DNA from 3 places in the Enterococcus sp. AMC1623 genome. Region 1 is predicted to be linked to each of the others. Evidence: predicted binding sites of a transcription regulator. Region 1 holds the regulator's gene; each other region holds the start of a gene.
The links. Region 1 encodes LexA, which represses DNA repair genes until DNA is damaged. Its sites were predicted from a motif close to CNAACANNTGTTNG; they were not measured.

Region 1 (7,915 bases):
CAATTTGTTGAGCAGTTGCACCAATCTGGTTGATTAACCCTTGCGCCCCATTTTCAGTAGCATATTCTTGTGCTTCCACTTGCTGAGGAACCATTGCCATAGTAGTCGGAGCTAACACTAATCCTGTGCCTAATAAAGGTAATACTGCTTTTCGATTTAAAGTATATTTCCTTTGTATTTTTTGATGGCGCTCACTACGTGTTTTGTAAGTCATAACATCCTCCTAAAAAGCTTTTCGAAAACTATATGAAAAAAACCATACAATCTAATGATAAAGCCATTGTATGACAAAATGCCAATGAAAACAATTTTTTTGTTCAAGTCTTTTAAAAAAAACGAACATAAAGTCTGATTTATCAACTTCCACATTACAAAAAGTTTTTAAAAAAACTTTCAATAAGATGTATAATATTTCTCCATAAAACAAAAAAAGAGGGCGAATCTGCCCTCTTTTTTATTAAATTGATTTAAATGTATTTACAACATTTTCAACAGTGAAGCCAAATTCAGCTAAGACTTTATCACCAGGGGCAGATGCACCAAAATGATCAATCGTAATGGTTTTTCCATGGCACTTCACATATTTTGCCCAACCAAATGAGGAACCTGCTTCAATTGCCACACGTTTTTTCACGCCTGGAACTAAAACAGAAGCTTTGTACTCATCTGATTGTTCGTCAAACAAATCAAAACTTGGTAAAGAAACAACCGATACGTCAATTCCTTCTTCAGCTAGCACTTTTTGTGCTTCCACAGCTAAGTTGACTTCTGAACCAGTCGCAATTAAAATACCTTCTGGTTTGTCTCCTTTTTGAGCCGAAATGACATACCCACCTTTGGCTACATTTTCATCGGCATTTTCTTTTGTCCCTTCAATGACTGGTAAGTTTTGACGACTTAATACTAAAACAGTTGGTTTATCCGCTGATGTCATGGCTAATTTCCAAGCGGCACGTGTTTCATTCCCATCCGCTGGACGAATCACTTGCACATTTGGCATACTACGTAAGCTAGATAATTGTTCTACTGGTTCATGGGTTGGTCCATCTTCCCCAACTGCTACAGAGTCGTGTGTTAACACGTAAGTAACGGGAATATTTTGAATCGCTGACAAACGTACCGCTGGACGTAAGTAATCAACGAAAACAAAGAACGTTCCGCCATAAACACGTGTGCCTCCATGTAATTGAATCCCGTTCATCGCAGCTGCCATCGCAAATTCACGAACACCAAACCAAATATTACGGCCTTCGTATTGTCCGGGTTCGAAATCTTTTTCAGCAGCGACCATCGTATTGTTTGAGGCAGATAGATCGGCTGAACCACCCCATAAACTAGGGACAGCTTTTGATAACGCTTGAATCATGTCTTTACTTGACACACGGCTAGCTTGACTTGATCCCACTTCATAAGTTGGTAATTCTGCTTCCCAATTTTCTGGCAATTCTCCGGCAAAAGCTTGGTTGAATTGGTTGGCTAATTCTGGATAAGCGGTTTCGTATGCTGCAAATAATTCATTCCAAGCTGCTTCATACTCAGCACCTTTGTCGACCATTGTTTCTTTAAAACGTGCTGCAACTTCTTCAGGTACAGAAAATTCAGGATAGTCCCAGCCGTACGCTTTTTTCGCTGCTTGAATGCCTTCTGCTCCTAACGGTGCACCATGAACAGAAGAGGTACCTGCATTTGGTGCGCCAAACCCGATGACAGTTTTCACTTCAATCAAGGTTGGTTTCTCTGTTTCTGCTTGCGCTTCTTCAATCGCTTTAGAAATCGCTTCTAAATCTGTTCCTTCTTCTACAAGGATATGTTGCCAACCGTAAGCTTCAAAACGTTGTCCGACATTTTCTGTGAACGCTTTTGATGTTGGACCATCTAAGGAAATATCATTTGAATCATATAATACAATTAATTTTCCTAATTTCATATGACCTGCCATTGAAGCTGCTTCTTGAGAAACACCTTCCATTAAATCACCATCTCCACAAAGTCCATAGGTGTAATGATCAATCACGTTAAATTTCTCACGATTGTAAGTAGCAGCTAAATGAGCTTCAGCCATTGCCATTCCGACTGCCATGGCAATCCCTTGTCCCAGTGGTCCAGTCGTTGCTTCGACGCCATCTGTATGGCCAACTTCTGGATGCCCTGGTGTACGGCTATCCCATTGACGGAAGTTTTTCAAATCATCGGTCGTTACATCATAACCTGCGCAATGCAATAAGCTATATAATAACGCTGAACCATGTCCTGCCGAAAGCACAAAACGATCACGATCGACCCAATTACGAGAAGTTTTTGGATTTACTTTCAAATGTTTTGTCCATAATGCGTAGGCCATTGGAGCAGCCCCCATTGGTAGTCCTGGATGTCCCGAATTTGCTTTTTGTACCGCATCAATACTTAATGTACGTAGCGTATCAACACCAAGTTGATCAATTTTATCAAACAATACTAACGCCTCCTATTTAGGTTTTTTTTACCTATATTACATATCTATTATAAAAGATACCTCTGCAATTATCAATACTTTTTGCATCGGTATCTTTTATTTTACTTTCTATTGTGTAAACCTTTCGCTTTTTGAATTTGTTTTAGTTTTTCCGGCGTCACATCATTGCCTTCTGGATCGACTACTTTCATCCCTTCAATATGGTGCTTCATCCCACCACGAAAAGCTGTAATATACTCTCGTCTTAATGTTTGCTGTTCTGCTTGTTCCTTTTCAGTAAGTCCTTCTGTTTTTTTCTTTTTAGCTAACTCATTAATTCTATCTAATTTTTCTTTGGATAACATGATATCAAGCTCCTTTCTTTTCCATCTTATACAAAACAATCAAAAAAAACAATCAAAACAGAAACCGAACGTTTGTTTGATTTTTTTCAGAGCATATGTTACACTACGTTTAATAAAACTAGTCATATTTTTCATTTTATAATGATTCAAATAAAGGAAAGAAGGTGTTCGTTTTGGCAAAACGTACAGAAAACCGACAACTTGAAGTTTTAAAATTTATTCATACTCGAGTCAGTGAAAAAGGGTATCCACCTACAGTGAGAGAAATTGGTGAAGCTGTGCAACTTTCCTCTACATCAACTGTTCATGGTCATTTATCACGTTTAGAAAAAAAAGGCTTAATCCAAAGAGACCCTACAAAACCTCGAGCCATTGAATTAACCACACTGGGCTTAGAAACAATCGGTGCTCAACAACAAAAAATCCCTTTGTTAGGTGTAGTAACTGCTGGTGAACCCATTTTAGCAGTAGAAGAGGCTTCTGATTTTTTCCCAATCCCTCCTAATCTAGTTGAAGATAGTGGCCAATTATTTATGTTAACCATTCGCGGCGAAAGCATGATTAATGCTGGCATTCTAGATGGTGATCAAGTAATTGTAAGAAAACAAGACATTGCTGGAAATGGCGATATTGTTATTGCTATGACTGATGAAGATGAAGCAACTTGTAAAAGATTTTATAAAGAAAAAACTTATATTCGATTACAACCGGAAAATGATTATATGGAACCAATTATTTTACCAAGTGTTAAAATTTTAGGGCTAGTTGTCGGTTTGTATCGTCACTTTTAAAAATTCTTCATATCTATAACGAAGAGCACCCAAAATGTTAACCTAAATTTTGAGTGCTCTTCATTTTTATTTAATTTGAAAGAATTTCTGCTGCTAAACCGTTAATAAAATCGGGATGAGTATTCGGCATATCTAAGCGACGGTACTCTCCATCTAATTCTTCTACTAATTCTTTACACTCAATATCATTATCATAGAGTGTTTCTAAATTATCTGCAACAAAACCAAATGGTAGGTAAATAATCTCTTCATAACCTTCTTTTAACAATTCTTCGGTCACATCTTCAACACGTGGACCAATCCATTTATCCGCTGTACGTCCAGCACTTTGCCACGCATGACCAAAGTCCAATGAACCTGCTACACGTTGCGCAATTGCTTTAGCGGCACCGGTTATTTCATCAACATACGGATCGCCATTTAGCAATAGACGCTCAGGCAAACTATGTGCCGTGAACAAAAATTTCTGCTTTTTCTCAGAATTCAATGCTGCTTGAATTTGGTTAGCCCAAAATACTTGAAATCCTTCATGTTGCCAAAAGTGACGATGTGCTGTATAGGAAATTTCTGGATAAACTTCCAATTCTTTTTCAACACGATCATGATATTGCTTAATAAAACTAGAATCATGTGGTGCTAGTACCATTCCATGAATCGTTTGAAATCCTTGCGCTACAATATCTGCCACTGCATCTTCAATAAATGGACGAATATGACGTAAACCAGTAAACACATGATACTCTACTGCGCTAGTCGCATTTAATTTTTCCTCAACAGCTAAACGTTGCGCCTCTGTGATACGAGCTAAGGGTGAAACTCCACCAATTTCTTCATAACGACCAGCTAATTCATCATAAAGTTCTTGGGAAGGTTCTTTCCCATGACGAATATGGGTATAATAATCCCAAATTTCTTCTGTATTGTTTGGTGTCCCATAACTCATTAGTAAAACTGCTTGTTTTTGCATGACAAATTATGCCTTCTTTCTCATATAAAAAATAAAAATTAGTGTGACAACCATTAAACCAATTAACATTTGGGAAAAACCAAGCGAACCAGTCGCATGTGCCAAGACACCGATTATGGTAATACCAATTGTCATACCTAATTTTTTACAAACCGATAATAAACTCAAAGAAGCATTACGATCTCTAGGCGAAGCTTCTACCACTAATACTTGTAACGGAACAGTCATTAATGCCCCAATCGCAATACCAAAGAACAACAGTGCAATCAAGAACATTTTAAACGAAACAACCGAGAAGTACATAGTAACTAAGCTAATAAAAACTAGCATCATTGTGCCTGTTGTAGAATGTGTTGCCCCTTTTCTATCTGTCCAAATTCCCGCAATTTTCGAACCAATAAAAGTTCCTACAGCCATTACTGTCATTAATGATCCTGCTTTTCTTGCATCAAGATGGAATGTCATTTCAATAAATGACGGTAAGAAAGCAAATAAAGACATCACTAAACCTGTTGTAATTCCTCCAAGTAAACTTGTACGATACGCAGGTACTTGCCATAATTTTCGTGAAAATAGTACAGCTAATTTTTCATTTTCTCGTGCTGTTTCTACCTTCATAAATAAAGTGCTAGCGATAATTAAAATTGCTGCATAAACAACTAATTCTACGATATGACCACGAGAAAACCCTCTTGTTAATAATAAATTAAATGCTAGTAAAGCTAATACAAACAAACTGTTTCCTTTGATATCAAACGATTTTGTTTCTGAGTTTGTTACTTTTGGCACAATGAAGAATGCAAGTAAGAAAATAATCGCAATTAAACATGCCATAACAAAATAAATATTACGCCAATCATGGGTTTTGGCTAAACTAACTACACTGATAATAGGTGCGACAATTGTCGATAAGGCAACTAATGCCCCGATATTCCCAACTCTTCCACCAATTTTCCTTTCTGTCTTGGCAAAAACCAAAGAAAGTGTCAACGTTAATAGCGAACTACTACCAAAAGCTTGCAGCGCACGAAAGACTAGTAACATTGGGAACGATTGACTTAAAGCAATCCCTAATACACCAACGAAATAAAACGCTAATTCTGTTAAAAAGACCATACGATAACCAAAACGGTCGATCATACTTCCCATAACAGGCGTAGCAAATAATAAACCTAATGTATAAATAGAAACAATCCAACTTTTTTCAGCAGGTGTTAACATTAATCCTCTAGCCATTGAAGATAAATTAGTACTAATAATTCCCGAATCTAATTGTGTGATAAATAAACTAATAACTAATAATGGGGCAAACCATCTTTCTGATTTTGTGGCACGTAACTCCATTGAACAAATCCTCCTAAAGCAACCCTAAATATGTTTGTAATTGTTGTGTTGTATTTAATGACGTTCCGACCATAAAATATGGAAAATCAGAATATACACTGCTGGCTTCTGAAAAGCGCATTTCATAAATAATTTTTTTAAATTCTAATGGATCTTCGGCAAATAAAGTTACGCCCCATTCATGATCATCAAAACCAATTGATCCTGTGATAAATTGACGAATTTTCCCTGCATATTTACGACCAATTAATCCATGTTCTTTCATTAGCTCACGTCTTTGGTCATAAGATAACGTATACCAGTTGACATCGCCTGAACGGACTTTGTTCATCGGATAAAAACAGATATACTCTTCTTTCGGTAATTCTGGATAAAGATTTTTATTTGTTCTTGCCCAAGCTGTCTCTGTTTTTGGCATTCCACTATATGTGCCAAGTTCAATTACGGAAACATAGCTGTGAACTGGTTGTAGGTATTGATAGATTGCCAAACTATGCCATGCGTTTTCAGCAGCATTGAGTTCTTTTAATTCTGGTCGCAACAGCATAAAACCAAAATCACCCTTGTGACCGGTCACATTCCACAAATAATGACTGCCTTTTTGTGCATCCTCAATTTCTTGCCATTCGTTCACTAACTCAGACAATTCGTTGATTGCTGCTTGCTTTGTTTCATTTGTTTCTTTTTGCCATGCTGCCCAATTCATTTGAAAAACAAGATGCAAGCAATACCATCCATCTAAGGTTTCCACCTTTTCTGTAATCATGTGTATCCTCCCTAAAAAATTAATTATATGTGTTACCGTTATTCGTTATATCATATTAAATAAATTTAAGCAGAGCTTTTGCTTGTGAAATTTTCAAAAACATCAGCGCATAATAAAAACAGCATGTACAACAATGGTACATGCTGTTTGTTATCACGTAGATTCCTTTAATAATAAAAATAAAAAGTAAGGCGCACCAATGATAGCAACGACTGTTCCAGCAGGAATTTCACCACTACCAGGTGACAAACGACCAATGGTATCGCTCAATAATAACAATAAACTGCCGATTATAGCTGCTATTGGTAGTAATTGCCAATGCTTTTTAAAGCCTAATCGCTTGGCAATATGAGGAGCAATCAACCCTAAAAATCCAATACCTCCCGTCACAGACACTGCGGCACCAGTTAAAGCAACTGCTGCAACAATCAATTTTATCCTTTCTTTTTGAATATTAATGCCTAAAGAAATTGCAGTGGCATCGCCAAATTGTAGAATATCTAATTCGCGATGCTTAAAGACAAACCATGGTACTAAAATCAAGAGCCATGGTAATAACGCACACACAAAAAACCAATTGCTGCCCCAAATACTACCTGCCTGCCACATTGTTACAAATCGATAATTCTCGCTATCAAGTTTTGTAACTAACAATAATGTTAAGGCAGAAATTCCTGTGCCAACGACTACCCCTGTTAATACTAATCTTACTGGCATAATACCGATTCTTTTTTTATAAGCAAAAGCAAAGATAATAACAGCTGTCAACAACGCACCCACTAAGGCAATCAATGGCAACAAAAAGATTGTTACGGTCGTCGATTGGACAAAACTGATAAACAGCAAAACAAATAGACCTGCACCAGCATTGATGCCTAAAATCCCTGAGTCTGCCAATGGATTTTGGGTTGTACTCTGTAGTACTGCCCCACCGACTGCCAATGCAGCTCCAGCTAAAATAGCTAAAACAATCCGTGGCAAACGAAAATCAACTAATAATAAACGTTTAGCAGACGTTCCACCACGCATAATTTCCCAGATTTCACTCCAAGTTAAAGCTAATTTGCCATGAGTCAATGCAAATAACACTAATAGAACAATTAAAAGAAGCAGTATAGGAAAAATATATCTTTTTTTCATAAACGCAGTCCACCCTTTCTTGAGAGATACAAAAAGAACGGAATGCCAATTAGCGCTGTGATAATTCCAAACGGCGTTTCAAAAGGCGGATTGACTGAGCGGGCAATTAAA
Region 2 (7,915 bases), 620 kb from region 1:
GCACTTGAATTAATGGATAATGCAATACAACCAGGAATCAATCGAGCAATATTAATATCCCAAATATGAATCGCTGGGATTTTCAGTAACGTAGATAGACCAAAATAAAAGATAAAGACTTGTAGCAAGGCTGGTGTGCCTCGTAGGACTTGAATATAAAAATAAGCAATACTACTGATAATCTTATTCGTTGATAGACGTAATAATGCCACCAATATTCCTAATAATGTTCCTGCAATCACACAGACAAAAGCTACACCTATTGTGGTCAACGCACCTTTTAAGAAAAGTGGGCCATAAATTTGCAAGGTACTCCGTGAATCGATATCGCCTGCTTTGGCTTCTTCAATATTTTTTTCGAGAAGTTCTTCAATCAAGCCTTCTTCTTGCATATCAGCAATAATTCGATTGACTTCCGTAATCAATGTTTGACTTTCTTTTGGAAAAGCAATTGATTGTGCTGTTTTTTCTTCTGGTACCTCAATTTCAATATCAGCAATCACAAGATTCGGATAAATATCCAAATAATTTCGTGCAGCTAAGTAACCCACAACGCCCGCATCAACCGTTCCAGCATTGATTTCGGCAATTACTTCAGGCAACTTCCCTAAAGAAACTGGATGTGCATGACCAATGTAGTCATGTAAAATTGTTTCTTGTGTTGAACCTTTTTGAGCCGCTACTTCTTTGCCTGTTAGTGAGTCAAGTGACGTAAACTGCTCTTCCTTATCTTTAGTTGTCAAAATAACAAAAGGCAAATTATGATAACTATCTGAAAAACTAATAACTTCTTTTCGTTCAGGTGTCGGATTAAATCCAGCTAAGGCCATATCAAATTCACCCGCTTGAACACTTGGTACCAATCCATCAAATTTCATATTGGTAATTTCTAATTCTACACCTAATTCTTCAGCAATTTTCTTAGCAATATCAATATCAAATCCAACAATCTCTTCTTTCCCATTGTTCATACGAATGTATTCTTTGGGTGGATTATCTGCTGATGTTCCTACTATTAATGTCCCACGATCTAAGACTTTTTGTAATGAATCATCTGTCTGTGCAAAAACATCTACACTCCATAACATAGGTAGAAAAACCACTAACATACCTATTAAACCAATTACCTTTTTTCTCATAGGTAAACCTCCTAATTAATGAATATTTTTATAATTATTCATTTTCCTTCCTCGTATTATAGTTCATTTTCAACAACTTTTTCAAGGAAATGTTTTAATTTTCTGAATTTTTGCCAAGAAAAAAAAAGCCAGCTTCAAAAGCTAGCTTTCTTCTTGATGTAATTCATGATAGACATTTTGAGCAACTTTTTCTGGTAATCCATGTGCTTGTAGCTCTTCTATTGTTGCTTCTTGAATTTTTTTCAGAGATTTAAATTCTTTTAATAACATTTTCTTTCGTTTAGGTCCTAAGCCCTCAATTCCGTCTAAACGAGATGAAAAACTATTTTTGCTACGTAGTTGGCGATGGAAAGTAATTGCAAACCGATGCACTTCATCTTGAATCCGCTGAAGTAAAAAGAATTCCGCTGAATTACGTTCTAAAGGCACCACTGCTAATTCGGAACCAAATAACATTTCACTCGTTTTGTGTTTATCATTCTTGGCTAAACCAGCAATTGGAATATCTAAACCTAATTGATTTTCTAACACATCTCTCGCAACATCTACTTGTCCTTTGCCACCATCAATGATAATCAAATCGGGGAATGGCAGATTTTCTTTTAAAACACGAGCATATCGGCGATAAATCACTTCACGCATGGACGCATAATCATCGGGACCTTTGACCGTTTTAATTTTATATTTACGATATTCATTTTTAGCAGGTTTCCCATCAATAAAAACAACCATTGCCGAAACCGGATCCGTTCCCATAATATTTGAGTTATCAAATGCTTCAATCCGTGTTGGCGTCGGAATGCCCATGACATTGCCCAATTTCTCAACAGCACCAATCGTTCGTTCTTCCTTGCGTTGGATTAAATCAAATTTCTCAGATAAAGCAACCTTGGCATTTTTGCTCGCTAATTCGACGAGTTTCTTCTTTTCGCCACGTTTGGGCTGTAAAATTTTTGTTTCCAGTAGTGCTTGCACACTTTCTTGATCAATGTCATCCGGAATCAAGACTTCTTTGGGAATAATATGTTCATTTTCTTGGTAAAATTGACCAATATACGTTAGAAAATCTTCGCTTGCTTCATTATAAAAAGGAAAAATAGACACATCGCGTTCAATTAACTTTCCTTGGCGTACAAAAAATACCTGTACACACATCCAGCCTTTATCTACTGAATAACCAAACACATCTCGGTCCATCAAATCTGTTTGAGTCATTTTTTGGCGAGTCATAACAGTTTCAATCGCTCGAATTTGATCACGATATTCCGCAGCTTTTTCAAATTCCATATTCATTGCAGCATCATTCATTTTAGCTTCTAAATCAGCTTGAATCTGACTATGGCCGCCACTTAAAAACTGCTTGATTTCTTTTACCATCTCTGTGTAAGTTTCTTTAGGTACATCAAAGACACACGGTGCCAAACATTGTCCCATATGATAATATAAGCAAACTTCTTTCGGCAATACTTTACATTTGCGTAAGGGAAATAACCGATCTAATAATTTTTTCGTTTCATTTGCCGCACGCACATCAGGATACGGGCCAAAATAAAGTGCTTTATCTTTTAAAACTTTACGAGTAATTAACAGTCGTGGATAAGCTTCGTTCGTAATTTTAATAAACGGATACGTTTTATCATCTTTTAACATGATATTGTATTTAGGATCATTTTTCTTAATTAGATTAATCTCCAACAACAATGCTTCAATGTTAGATTCCGTTACAATATATTCAAAATCTTCAATTTCACTGACTAAACGCTCCGTCTTGGTATCATGACTTCCGGTAAAATAAGAACGGACACGATTTTTTAAAATTTTCGCTTTTCCGACATAAATAATCGTGCCATTTTTATCTTTCATCAAATAACATCCAGGTTGATCAGGTAATAAGGCTAATTTATTTTTAATTTGCTCATTCATGCAAACGACATCCTCCGTTCTTTCTGTATTATTATAGCACATCGGAACATCCGTTCGTAGTGTTTTAGTTTTATGTAAATTTGTTTAATGCTTGCTGTGATAAAGTAAAATAATAGCTATTCTCGCTCTCCTTCCAGTCGGCGAATCATAGTGATTCCTTACGGGTAACTACTCTCGCTTCGTTCGACTAGTACTGCTCATCAGCTATTCTCGCTCTCCTTTCAGTCGGCGAATCATAGTGATTCGCAGTAAAAAACCTGAGATGTGTCATACATCTCAGGTTCTCTTTCTTACATGTGTGGTGCAATCATTGCTTCGATTTGTTCTTTTGTTTGGACACCGATTGCTTTATCAACGACTTGGCCGTCTTTTTTCAAGATTAACGTTGGAATGCTCATTACACCAAATGATGCAGGTGTTTCTGGGTTTTCATCAACATCCATTTTTACGATTTTGAATTCATCTTCATCATAATTTTCAGCTAATTGTTCTAAAATTGGTGCTTGCATACGGCAAGGTCCACACCAAGTTGCCCAAAAGTCAATTAATACTAAACCTTTATCTGTTTCTTCAGCGAATGTTGCATCTGTAATATTTTTTGCCATTTTTGTAACCTCCAATATTCAATATCAAAAGTATAGCATCTTCATTTACACTTGAAAACTATCTTGCTTACTCTTGATAAGTTATTTAAATTTCACGATTGTTGCTCCATTACCACCTTGGTTTGCTGGAGCAAATTCATAACTTTTTACACTGCGATGATTTTTTAGATACTCAATGATTCCTTGGCGTAAAGCACCGGTTCCCTTTCCATGAACGACTGTTACTTGGGGATAACCAGCTAAAATTGCGGCATCTAAATATTGGTCGACTTCATTTAATGCTTCTTCGTAACGTTTGCCACGTAAATCTAATTGATTGGAGACATGAGAACTATCTGCTGAACGAACAGTATTCACAATTCGTTGAACCGGTTCTTTTACAGGGGCAACAGGTTGAATATCTGCTTCATCAACTTTCATTTTTAGAATGCCTAGTTGAACTTCCCATTGTCCATTTGAGGTTTGCTTAATCAATTCACCACGTTGTCCATAAGAAGTTACTAGAACTTCATCGCCTGCTTTTAACTTTTTCGCTTGTTTGGCTTTTTTCAAGACTTTGTTTTTCTTCAAATGGTTTTCTTCTTGATGTAAATCGGAAAGACGTGTTTTAGCATCAATTAACTCATGTTCTTTTACGCGAGCTTGTCCACCTGTTAATTGCATCTTACGAATATCTGAGATAATTTTCTCGGATTCTTCTTTCGCTTCTTCTACAATTTGATTGGCTTTTTGACGCGCTTTCGCTAGTTCTTTTTCACGTTCTTCAAAGAAATAACCATACGCATCCTGTAATTCTTTATGCAAGCGTTGGGCTTCATCAACATATTGACGAACTTCCAAATATTCTGTTTCGGCCATTTTACGACGATTTTCTAAGTCGGCAATCATGTCGTTCAAATCTTGACTTTCGCCGTCCATAATTTGTTTGGCCGCATCAATAATGTGACCTGTCAAGCCAAGTCGTTTTGAAATCTCAAAGGCATTACTACGGCCTGGAACACCGATTAGTAAACGATAAGTTGGACTTAACGTATCCACATCAAATTCCATTGAAGCGTTCACTGTTTTAGGTCGGTTATAACCATAGACTTTTAATTCAGGATAATGCGTTGTTGCCATGACATAAGCAGACTTTGCTCCAATTTCATCTAAAATTGCAATGGCTAAAGCTGCCCCTTCTTGAGGGTCAGTCCCCGCACCTAATTCATCAAACAAAACTAAGCTGTCACTATCTACCTTATCTAAAATCGCAACGATATTGGTCATATGTGAAGAGAATGTAGACAAACTCTGCTCAATTGATTGTTCATCGCCAATATCGGCAAAAATTTCTTTAAAAATTCCCATTTGACTTTCTTCATCAACAGGAATAGGCAAACCAGATTGCCCCATTAATTGTAGTAAACCTAGTGTTTTTAAAGTAATTGTTTTACCACCTGTATTCGGACCGGTGATTACAACTGCTTGATACTCGTCTCCAATCAAAATATCATTTGCTACGACTTTTTCTTGATCGATTAATGGATGACGCGCTTGTTTAAATAAGACATGATTTTCTTCACTAATCGCTGGAACAACAGCTTTTAGTTCTTTTGCAAAGCGTGCTTTTCCGTTCATAAAATCAAATTTTCCAATAACATACGCATTATGAAGAATATCTTTACGATACGGAACTAATTCCGCAGACAATTCAGATAAAATACGAGAAATTTCATTACGCTCTGCAATTTGGTGCTGACGCAATCGATTATTTAATTCGACGATTTGACGAGGTTCAATAAATAAGGTTTGTCCTGAAGCACTTTGATCATGAACAACACCTCCAAAAATCCCACGATATTCTTGTTTTACAGGAATTACATAACGTTCATTACGCATAGTAACAATCGCGTCACTTAAATAACGAGCATTACTTCCACGGACAATATTATCAAGACTCTCTCGAATCGTTTGTTCACTACGACGAATATTGCCACGAATGATTCGTAATTCGGATGAAGCATCGTCAGTCACACGTCCATCTTCATCAATTGCGGTTTTTAATCGACGACTTAATTCAGGTAACGTCGTCAGCTGTTCTTCCCAATCGTACAAACGTTGAAATTCAATTTCGCTATCACGTAAATCTTCTAAAAAACGTTTGACTTCATTCGTTGTTGATAAAACTCGTGAGACTTGTGCTAATTCGATACCATTCAAATCCGCCCCAATCTCAATTCGTTTCATATGGGGACGAATATTTTCAATTTTAGGTACAGGGATTCCGCCACGCAGACGTTGCGCTTTAATCCCATCTTCTGTTTCTTCTAACCAAGCAGTAATGACTTGTATATCTGTTACGGGCAATAAATCACGCAATTCTTCTTGTCCTTGGGCAGTCACTAAATATTGCGAAATCTGTTGTTTTACTTGATTGAACTCTAGTGTTTCTAAAATCCGTTTATTCATTCATTATTCACCTACATTTCTTCATTCATTTTGTTGCCAATAAAAGAGAGCAGGGTTGATTAACAACACAGCTGCTCTACTTTTTTAGCGAATAATATCTGTGATCCATAGTTGATAGAATGGTTTTGATAGGAATGGAGATTTTTCAATGATAAACCTCATTGATCCACTCTTTTCAAATAACTGTTGGATAGCATCGAATGGAATAGTTGTTAACAGGAATAAAACTAAGAAAATAAATGTGTAGACAATCATCACATTCAAAACACCTGCAACCACCCAATCATATTCAAATAAACTATTTCTAAAACGTAAATCTCTTAAGATTACGCCAATTAGTTTTGTAACTAACCAACCGAGAACCATTAAAGTAATAAACGCCACTCCTGCATAATAGGCTTGATCTAAATCAAACGACAGTTCTTGGCTATAAAAAACCATTTTAGTGTCTGGCGAAACAGATAAATATGGAACGTACAATTCCAATTTCTCCCCCAGTGGTTGGTAAAAATGTTTTGCAACCCAATAAGAGAGAACAAAACCTCCAAAATAAACCAATTGTAAAGTAGTTCTTCTTCTAGCACCTTCATAAAAAGCGAAAAGTAGAATTAAAAAGAGTAAAAATCCAATCATTCAAGTATCCTTTCTGCTACCCCTGTGAGGCTTTTTGCTGTATCGTTCGTTTGCGTTCTTCATTCAAAATTTGTTGAGCTTCAACGTGATTCCGAATTTTTTTATCTGACTGTCCTGTTCGTTCAAGAACTTCTTTGGCTTCGACTTCGATTGCTTCAATTCGTTGAATCCGATTTTCCAATTCGACAACGCGGATTGCCTTTTGTTGGAGTTCTTCATTTTTCTTTTTAAGCAAAAGAAGTTGTTCTTGTTTTTTCAATTGATCAGAAATTGCATTGATTGCCAACAATATTGCTGCTTGCTCTGTATCGATATGTGTTGAAATAGCTTTTATTTCATTCAGTTGCGCATTGACAAGTTGTGTGACTCGATCCATATGCTGTGAACTTTCTGGACCGATAATTGTGTAGCTTTGATTATCGATAATAGCTTTATAACGTTTCTTTTGCGTCGCCACATGTTTCAGCTCCCTCATTCTTGCAAGTCTTTTCTATTATAGCACTTTATATTATTTTTTTCTTTACACACTTCTTAAAATTATAAAAGAAACAAGAATTTTTTTCCATGTTCAAAATAATTTTTTTGTGTGTTAAAATCAAAAAATAGGAAGGACTGAACTTATGAGTACAAGTGTCATCAAATTAGCCAAAAATGAATTATCCAATGTCCGTGAGTATTATCAAGCGTATCTCTTAAATAAGCAAGTGCCACATACCCATTTCGTTGCCAAAAAAGACGGCACAACTATTACTGCCTATATCTCAGGAAAAGTGATGTTTCAAGGAAATAATGCCGAAGCAGAAGCAAATCGTTGGCAAACAACTACTATTCCAAGTAGCAATGAATTACCAAAAAATTTCTCACAAAAAAGTATTATTGGTAGTGACGAGGTGGGCAATGGTAGTTACTTTGGTCCATTAATTGTTTGTGCTGTGTATGCAGAAACAGCAATCTTGCCAACCTTAAAAAAATTAGGTGTCAAAGATTCCAAAATGTTAACTGACCCCCAAATTCGACAATTAGCTCCGCAAATTAAAGAAGCTGTCCCTTTTCAATTATTGACTGTTACGCCTGAAAAATATAATCAAATCCAGCCACAATACAATGCTGTACGAATGAAAGTTGCTTTGCATAATCAAGCGATTCAATTATTGCTTCAAAAAATTG
Region 3 (7,915 bases), 400 kb from region 1:
TCAATAAACATTACTCGATTGGCTACTTCTTTAGCAAATCCCATTTCATGCGTAACGATGACCATCGTCATTCCTTGTTTGGCTAATTTTTTCATAACGTTTAGTACATCGCCAACCATTTCTGGATCAAGTGCTGAAGTTGGTTCATCAAACAACATAATATCAGGATTCATTGCCAATGCACGAGCAATCGCCACACGTTGTTTTTGACCACCTGATAAATTATCTGGATACATATTTTTCTTATCTGCTAAGCCCACTGTTTCGAGTAATTTAGTAGCTTGTTCTTCCGCTTCTTTTTTTGAAGCGCCTTTCAAATCCATAGGAGCTAAAACAATATTTTCTAGGACAGAAAGATGAGGAAATAAGTTAAAATGTTGGAATACCATTCCGATATGTTGACGTACTTGGTTAATATTAGTTGTTTTATCCATTAAATGTGCACCATCAATGATGATATCGCCGCTTGTAGGCTCTTCTAAGCGGTTTAAACAACGTAAGAATGTAGATTTACCAGAACCAGAAGGACCGATGATACAAACGACGTCACCCTCTTTAATTGAAGTGCTGACATTATTTAAAACAGTATTATCTCCATATTTTTTTACGAGATTTTCAACAAGAATTTTTTCTTTCATCTTAGTTCACCTTCTTTTCTAACACTTTGGCAAATTTCGTTAAAGCAGTAATCACAATCAAGTACATAATAGCAATAATTAAGTAAACATACGTACTTTGCATAGTTCTTGCCACAATAATTTTACCCGTTTGTAATAATTCCACCACACCGATAACAGAAATGATTGTCGTATCTTTTAATGAGATAACAAATTGGTTCACGAAAGAAGGAATCATAATGTGAATTGCTTGTGGTAAAATTATTTTTTGCATCGTACGTAGATAAGAAAGTCCTAAGCTTCGGGAAGCTTCCATTTGCCCTTTAGGCACGGCATTAATACCACCACGAACAATTTCGGCAATATAGGCACTTGCATTGAGCGTTAAGGTAATTACTCCCGCTGCAAAGTCGGGAATTGTAACGCCAATTGCATCAGATAATCCAAAGAAGATAAAGAATGCTAATACCATCATTGGAATACCACGAATAATATCGACATAGATTGAAGCGAAGACACGTAGACCTTTAATTGGTGCTACACTAAATAGTCCAAAAATTACACCTACGACTAATGCTAAAGCAAAAGAAATCAATGCTAAAGCAATTGTTTTGCCAAGTCCTGTTAGTAAGACTTTATAGTTGTTTTTAATTAAACCAGTGAATGTTGATTCGTTCACACTACTTTCAGCTTTTTTGCCATCTTGAATGTAGCGAGAAACAATTTCATCATATTCGCCGGTACGTTTCATTTCAGCTAAGGCCTCGTTGAACATTTCTAATAATTCAGGATTTTGTCCCTTTTTAACTGCAAATCCATATTCACCACCAGATTCACGATCAATTGGCGTTTCTAATTCTTGTCCTTGAGCAATGGCGTAACCAATTACTGGGTAATCATCCATCAAAGCGTCAATTGCACCTACACGAACAGCGTCATATAATTGGTCTGCGGCATCGTAATATTTAAGATTATAGCCGTATTTATCTTTATTTTTTTCTAAGAAATCAGCACTTTCCGTACCAACTTTAGCACCAACCGTTTTGCCATCTAAATCTTCATAAGCAGTAATATCTGTTGTTCCGGTTTTAACCGCTAATTGAATACCACTTTCAAAGTAAGGCTCTGAGAAATCAAATGATTCTTTTCGTTGCTCTGTGATAGACATGCCAGCAATCATGGCGTCAGCTTGATTACCTTCGACTGCCTGGACAGCTCCAGAGAAACCGATGTGGTTAAAACGAATGTTAAATCCTTGCAATTCAGCAGCGCGATTTAATAAATCAACATCGATTCCAATGTATTGATTATTTTCATCTTGGAATTCAAATGGAGCAAAGGCTGAATCACTCGCAATGACATATAAATCTTTTTTAGGTTCGACTTTTTTCATCTCACCAGCATCTGTTTCTTCGCTACCAGAAGTGATGTATTTAGCGACAATTTTGTCGTATTCACCAGATTCTTTCATTTTCTTTAAACCAGCATTGAATTTTTCTAGCAATTCTTTATTTTCACCTTTTTTAACAGCAAAACCGTAAGAATTTCCTTTTTGGGGTTCACCAACTAATTTTAGTTGTTCCCCTTGATTGATTGCATATCCTAAAACAGGAAAGTCATCAAAGATTGCCACGACAGTTCCATTTTTAACAGCACCATATAAACCAGTTGCATCATCCTAGTTTTTGACATCAAACTCATATTTATCTTTGTTGTCTTCTAAAAAAGTTGCACTTTCTGTCCCAACTTTGGCACCGACCGTTTTACCTTTTAAATCATCCAAAGAAGTGGTTTCGTCGTCATCAGCTTTTACAGCCATTTGGATTCCACTGTCAAAATATGGATCTGAGAAATCAAAACTTTTTTTGCGTTCGTCGGTAATACTCATTCCAGCAATCATGGCATCCAGTTGATTTGATTGAACTCCTTGTACAGATGAATCGAACCCAAGAGGGCGCAAGTCAACGTCAAAATCTTGATCATCAGCGATAGCGTTCAACAAATCGATGTCGATCCCAACGTATTCATTTTTTTCGTTTTGAAATTCAAAAGGTGCAAATGTGACATCCGTCCCTATTTTATAAGTTTTTTCAGCAGCGAGTGTTGTCGCGCTTGAAAAAAAGAATAACGTCATCATAAACGAAAATAATGAAATGAATAGAGTTTTTCTTTTCATATTAAATAATTCCTCCTAAGTGTCAGATATTACAAAATTATATATCAAAGCTTTTATAGTAGGCAAGAAAATAGCCGAAATTTGCGAAAAAAATCTTTTCTTCTAACACACAATGTTAGAAATAATCGCATATCATTCTTTTTTTATTGAAAAGTTATAAAAAATAGCGAAAGTATGTTCGCTGTGTTAAAATAATAAAAGTAGACGGTCTTTATATTTAAGACCCTTTAAAGAAGAAAGAGGGCATGCATTTTATGATTGAAAGAGATACTACTCATCATTTTGAATTAGTCTCCAAATATCAACCTGCAGGAGATCAGCCAGAAGCAATTAGAGAATTGACAGAAGGGGTACAAGCAAATAAAAAAGCACAAATTTTGTTAGGTGCGACTGGTACAGGAAAAACATACACCATTTCGAATGTTATTCAAAATGTCAATAAACCTACTTTGATTATTGCTCACAATAAAACTTTAGCAGGACAATTATATGGAGAGTTTAAGGAATTTTTTCCAAACAATGCAGTAGAATATTTTGTTAGTTACTATGATTATTATCAACCAGAAGCGTATGTTCCTTCAAGTGACACTTATATCGAAAAAGATTCAAGTATTAATGATGAAATAGATAAATTACGACATTCTGCAACGAGTGCATTATTAGAACGCAATGATGTGATAGTTGTTGCTTCAGTGTCGTGTATTTTTGGTTTGGGTTCACCTATGGAATATCAAAAACAAGTCGTTTCTTTACGTGTGGGGATGGAAGTTAGTCGTGATGAAATCTTACGTTCGCTAATTGATATTCAATTTGAAAGAAATGATATCGATTTTCAACGTGGTCGTTTTCGTGTAAGAGGAGATGTCGTGGAAATTTTCCCAGCATCACGTGATGAACGAGCATTACGTGTAGAATTTTTTGGAGATGAAATTGATCGGATCCGTGAAGTAGATGCTTTAACTGGAGAAATTTTAGGAGAAACTGAACATGTATCGATTTTCCCAGCAACACACTTTTTAACTGACAGCGAACATATGGAACATGCCATTGCGTCTATTCAAAAAGAATTAGATATGAGATTGGCAATTTTAAAAGAAAATAATCAGCTGTTAGAAGCACAACGTTTAGAACAACGAACAAATTACGACATAGAGATGTTGCGAGAAATGGGCTATACTTCAGGAATTGAAAACTATTCTCGCCATATGGATGGACGAAAAGAAGGCGAACCACCGTACACATTAATCGATTTCTTCCCTGATGATTATCTTATTGTGATTGACGAATCGCATGTAACAATGCCGCAAATTAGGGGCATGTACAATGGCGACCGTGCCAGAAAGCAAATGTTGGTGGATTACGGTTTTCGTTTGCCATCGGCTTTGGATAACCGTCCGTTGCGCCTAGAAGAATTTGAAAAACATGTCAATCAAATTATTTATGTTTCAGCAACTCCAGGACCTTACGAGCATGAACAGACAGATAGTGTTGTTCAACAAATTATTCGTCCTACTGGTTTATTAGATCCCGTCATTGAAGTTCGACCAATTATGGGACAAATTGATGATTTGGTTGGTGAAATTAATGAACGTGTAGAAAAAAATGAACGGGTGTTTGTCACAACTTTAACGAAGAAAATGTCTGAAGATTTAACAGACTATTTCAAAGAATTAGGCATTAAGGTTAAATATCTGCATAGCGATATTAAAACATTAGAACGTACAGAAATTATCCGTGACTTGCGTTTGGGAGAATTTGATGTCTTAGTTGGCATTAACTTACTACGTGAAGGTTTGGATGTTCCAGAGGTTTCGTTAGTAGCCATTTTGGACGCAGACAAAGAAGGATTTCTACGAAGCGAGCGTTCATTAGTTCAAACCATTGGGCGTGCGGCAAGAAATGCAGAAGGGAAAGTAATTATGTATGCAGATAAGATGACTGATTCAATGCAACGAGCAATTGATGAGACATCTCGTCGTCGAAGCATTCAAGAAGCATACAATGTTGAACATGGAATTGTACCAAAAACGATTATTAAAGAAATTCGCGATTTGATTTCTATTTCGAAAGTTGCTGAAGAAGTCGCCGATTATGATGTGAATTCATATGAAGACTTATCAAAAGAAGAAAAAGAATTATTATTATTGAAATTAGAAAAAGAAATGAAAGAAGCTGCGAAAGCGTTGGACTTTGAAAAAGCCGCGACTTTACGCGATACTATATTAGAGTTGAAAGCTTAGTTTAACAGGAGGCAAGTTATGGCGAACGATAAAATCGTGATTCATGGCGCACGTGCGCATAATTTAAAAAATATTGATGTCACTATTCCACGTGACCAATTAGTTGTAGTAACTGGATTATCAGGTTCTGGGAAAAGTTCTTTAGCATTTGATACGCTTTATGCAGAAGGTCAACGACGTTATGTTGAAAGCCTTTCTGCTTATGCGCGTCAATTTTTAGGTCAAATGGATAAACCAGATGTGGATAGCATTGATGGCTTAAGTCCAGCAATTTCAATTGATCAAAAAACGACCAGTAAAAATCCTCGTTCTACCGTCGGAACGGTGACCGAAATTAATGATTATTTACGTCTTTTATATGCACGAATTGGGCATCCAATTTGTCCGAATGATCACACAGAGATTACCAGTCAATCTGTTGAACAAATGGTGGATCAAGTTTTGGAGTTACCTGATCGCAGTAAAATTCAAATTTTAGCACCAATCATTACTCAAAAAAAAGGGCAACATAAACGCGTATTTGAGACGATTCAACGCGAAGGGTATGTACGTATTCGTGTCGATGGCGAAGTGTATGATATTTCTGAAGCACCTGAACTTGAAAAAAATAAAAAACATGATATTGCGATTATTATTGACCGAATTGTAGTGAAAGAAGGCATTCGCTCGCGTTTATTCGATTCTTTTGAAGCCGCATTACGTCTGGCAGAAGGCTATGCAATTGTCGATGTTATCGGGCACGAGGAATTATTATTTAGTGAGCACTATTCTTGTCCTTATTGCGGATTTACAGTGGGGGAATTAGAACCACGCTTGTTCTCATTCAATGCTCCATTTGGCGCATGTGCCGAATGTGATGGGCTAGGAATTAAGTTGGAAGTGGATATTGATCTAGTTGTTCCTGATCAGACAAAGACATTACGCGAAGGTGCATTAGTCCCTTGGAACCCAATTAGTTCGCAATATTATCCACAAATGCTAGAACAGGCTTGTTTAGAATTTTCCATTGATATGGATACACCGTTTGAAGAATTACCTGAAGAACAGCGTGATATTATTTTAAATGGTTCAAACGGAGAATTATTTCATTTCCATTATGAAAATGATTTTGGCGGTGTTCGCGATGTCGAAGTTCCCTTTGAAGGGGTCTTAACGAATATCAAACGCCGTTATCATGAAACAAATAGTGATTTTACTCGAGATCAGATGCGCTTATATATGACCGAGCTTACGTGTAAATCATGTCAAGGGTATCGTTTAAATCCACAGGCATTATCAGTTAAAGTAAATGGAAAGCATATTGGTGAAATTAGCGAATTAGCAATTAATAAAGCTGTGTCTTTTGTGGAAGGGCTGGAGTTAAGTACGCAAGAATCGATGATTGCCCGTCCAATTGTTAAAGAGATTGATGATCGTTTAAGCTTTCTCCAAAATGTCGGGTTGGATTATTTAACCTTAAGTCGCTCGGCAGGAACGTTGTCTGGGGGAGAAGCGCAACGGATTCGTTTAGCTACGCAAATTGGCTCTAATCTATCAGGTGTTTTATACATTCTTGATGAACCTTCCATTGGATTGCATCAACGTGATAATGATCGTTTATTAGATTCTTTAAGAAAAATGCGTGATTTAGGGAATACATTAATTGTCGTAGAACATGATGAGGATACAATGCGGGCCGCTGATTACTTAATTGATGTCGGACCTGGAGCTGGTCATGCAGGTGGAGAAATTGTCGCAGCAGGTACCCCTGCAGAAGTTGCGGCTAATCCTAATTCACTGACTGGACAATATTTATCTGGAGATAGAAAAATTCCTGTTCCAGCAGAGCGTCGTCCATCGAACGGCCAAGCTATTAAAATTACAGGCGCTTCAGAAAATAATCTTAAAAATGTGTCTGTTGAATTTCCATTGGGTCAATTTGTCGCTGTGACCGGTGTTTCTGGTTCGGGAAAATCGACTTTAGTCAATGAAATTTTGAAAAAAGCACTTGCACAAAAAATTAATCGAAATTCAAATAAACCAGGTAAATTCAAGAAAATGACTGGTTATGAAAGTATTGAAAAGATTATTGATATTGACCAAAGTCCGATTGGTCGTACGCCACGTAGTAATCCTGCAACATATACAAGTGTATTTGATGATATCCGTGATTTATTTGCACAAACTAACGAAGCCAAGATTCGTGGTTATAAAAAAGGACGCTTTAGTTTTAATGTAAAAGGTGGTCGCTGTGAAGCTTGTAAAGGTGATGGAATTATCAAGATTGAAATGCATTTCTTACCTGATGTATACGTTCCATGTGAAGTATGCCATGGGAAACGTTATAATTCAGAAACACTAGAAGTCCATTATAAAGGAAAAAATATTTCTGAAATCTTAGATATGACGGTGGAAGATGCAGTTGAATTCTTCAAGCACATTCCAAAAATTCATCGTAAACTTCAAACCATTGTTGATGTTGGTTTAGGTTATGTGACTTTAGGACAACCCGCCACCACTTTATCTGGTGGTGAAGCCCAACGAATGAAATTGGCCAGTGAACTTCATAAGAAATCAAGTGGCAAGAGTTTTTATATCTTAGATGAACCAACAACTGGTCTCCATTCTGATGATATTGCTCGTCTATTAAAAGTATTAGAACGCTTAGTAGATGCAGGAAATACTATTTTAGTCATTGAACACAACTTGGATGTTATTAAGTCTGCGGACCATGTCATTGATTTAGGTCCAGAAGGTGGTGAGGGTGGAGGAACCATTTTAGCAACAGGAACACCTGAAGAAATTGCCCAAGTGAAAGAAAGCTATACAGGAAAATATTTGCAGACGGTTTTAGAAAAAGGTTAAATTTATAGAAAATTCTAATAAAAAGCTTGCTACAGTAG

Region 2: uvrC (excinuclease ABC subunit UvrC) is a predicted target of LexA. The motif match lies at 3,106-3,119, and genes of this name have one in related genera.
Region 3: uvrB (excinuclease ABC subunit UvrB) is a predicted target of LexA. The motif match lies at 2,961-2,974, and genes of this name have one in related genera.

Annotation. Positions count from the first base shown of each region.
Region 1 is NZ_CM177096.1:801,261-809,175, forward strand. It holds gene AC4BC7_RS04045 (glucosaminidase domain-containing protein) at 1-214, opposite strand, end outside; gene tkt (transketolase) at 458-2,452, opposite strand; gene AC4BC7_RS04055 (DUF896 family protein) at 2,554-2,796, opposite strand; gene lexA (transcriptional repressor LexA) at 2,970-3,587, shown strand; gene hemH (ferrochelatase) at 3,658-4,554, opposite strand; gene AC4BC7_RS04070 (MFS transporter) at 4,561-5,898, opposite strand; gene hemQ (hydrogen peroxide-dependent heme synthase) at 5,912-6,664, opposite strand; gene AC4BC7_RS04080 (FecCD family ABC transporter permease) at 6,818-7,804, opposite strand; gene AC4BC7_RS04085 (FecCD family ABC transporter permease) at 7,801-7,915, opposite strand, start outside.
Region 2 is NZ_CM177096.1:1,420,173-1,428,087, forward strand. It holds gene AC4BC7_RS07035 (ABC transporter substrate-binding protein/permease) at 1-1,139, opposite strand, end outside; gene uvrC (excinuclease ABC subunit UvrC) at 1,281-3,062, opposite strand; gene trxA (thioredoxin) at 3,353-3,667, opposite strand; gene AC4BC7_RS07050 (endonuclease MutS2) at 3,749-6,115, opposite strand; gene AC4BC7_RS07055 (CvpA family protein) at 6,200-6,748, opposite strand; gene zapA (cell division protein ZapA) at 6,765-7,205, opposite strand; gene rnhC (ribonuclease HIII) at 7,369-7,915, shown strand, end outside.
Region 3 is NZ_CM177096.1:405,993-413,907, forward strand. It holds gene AC4BC7_RS02080 (amino acid ABC transporter ATP-binding protein) at 1-638, opposite strand, end outside; partial or broken gene AC4BC7_RS02085 (amino acid ABC transporter substrate-binding protein/permease) at 640-2,793, opposite strand; gene uvrB (excinuclease ABC subunit UvrB) at 3,048-5,033, shown strand; gene uvrA (excinuclease ABC subunit UvrA) at 5,052-7,877, shown strand.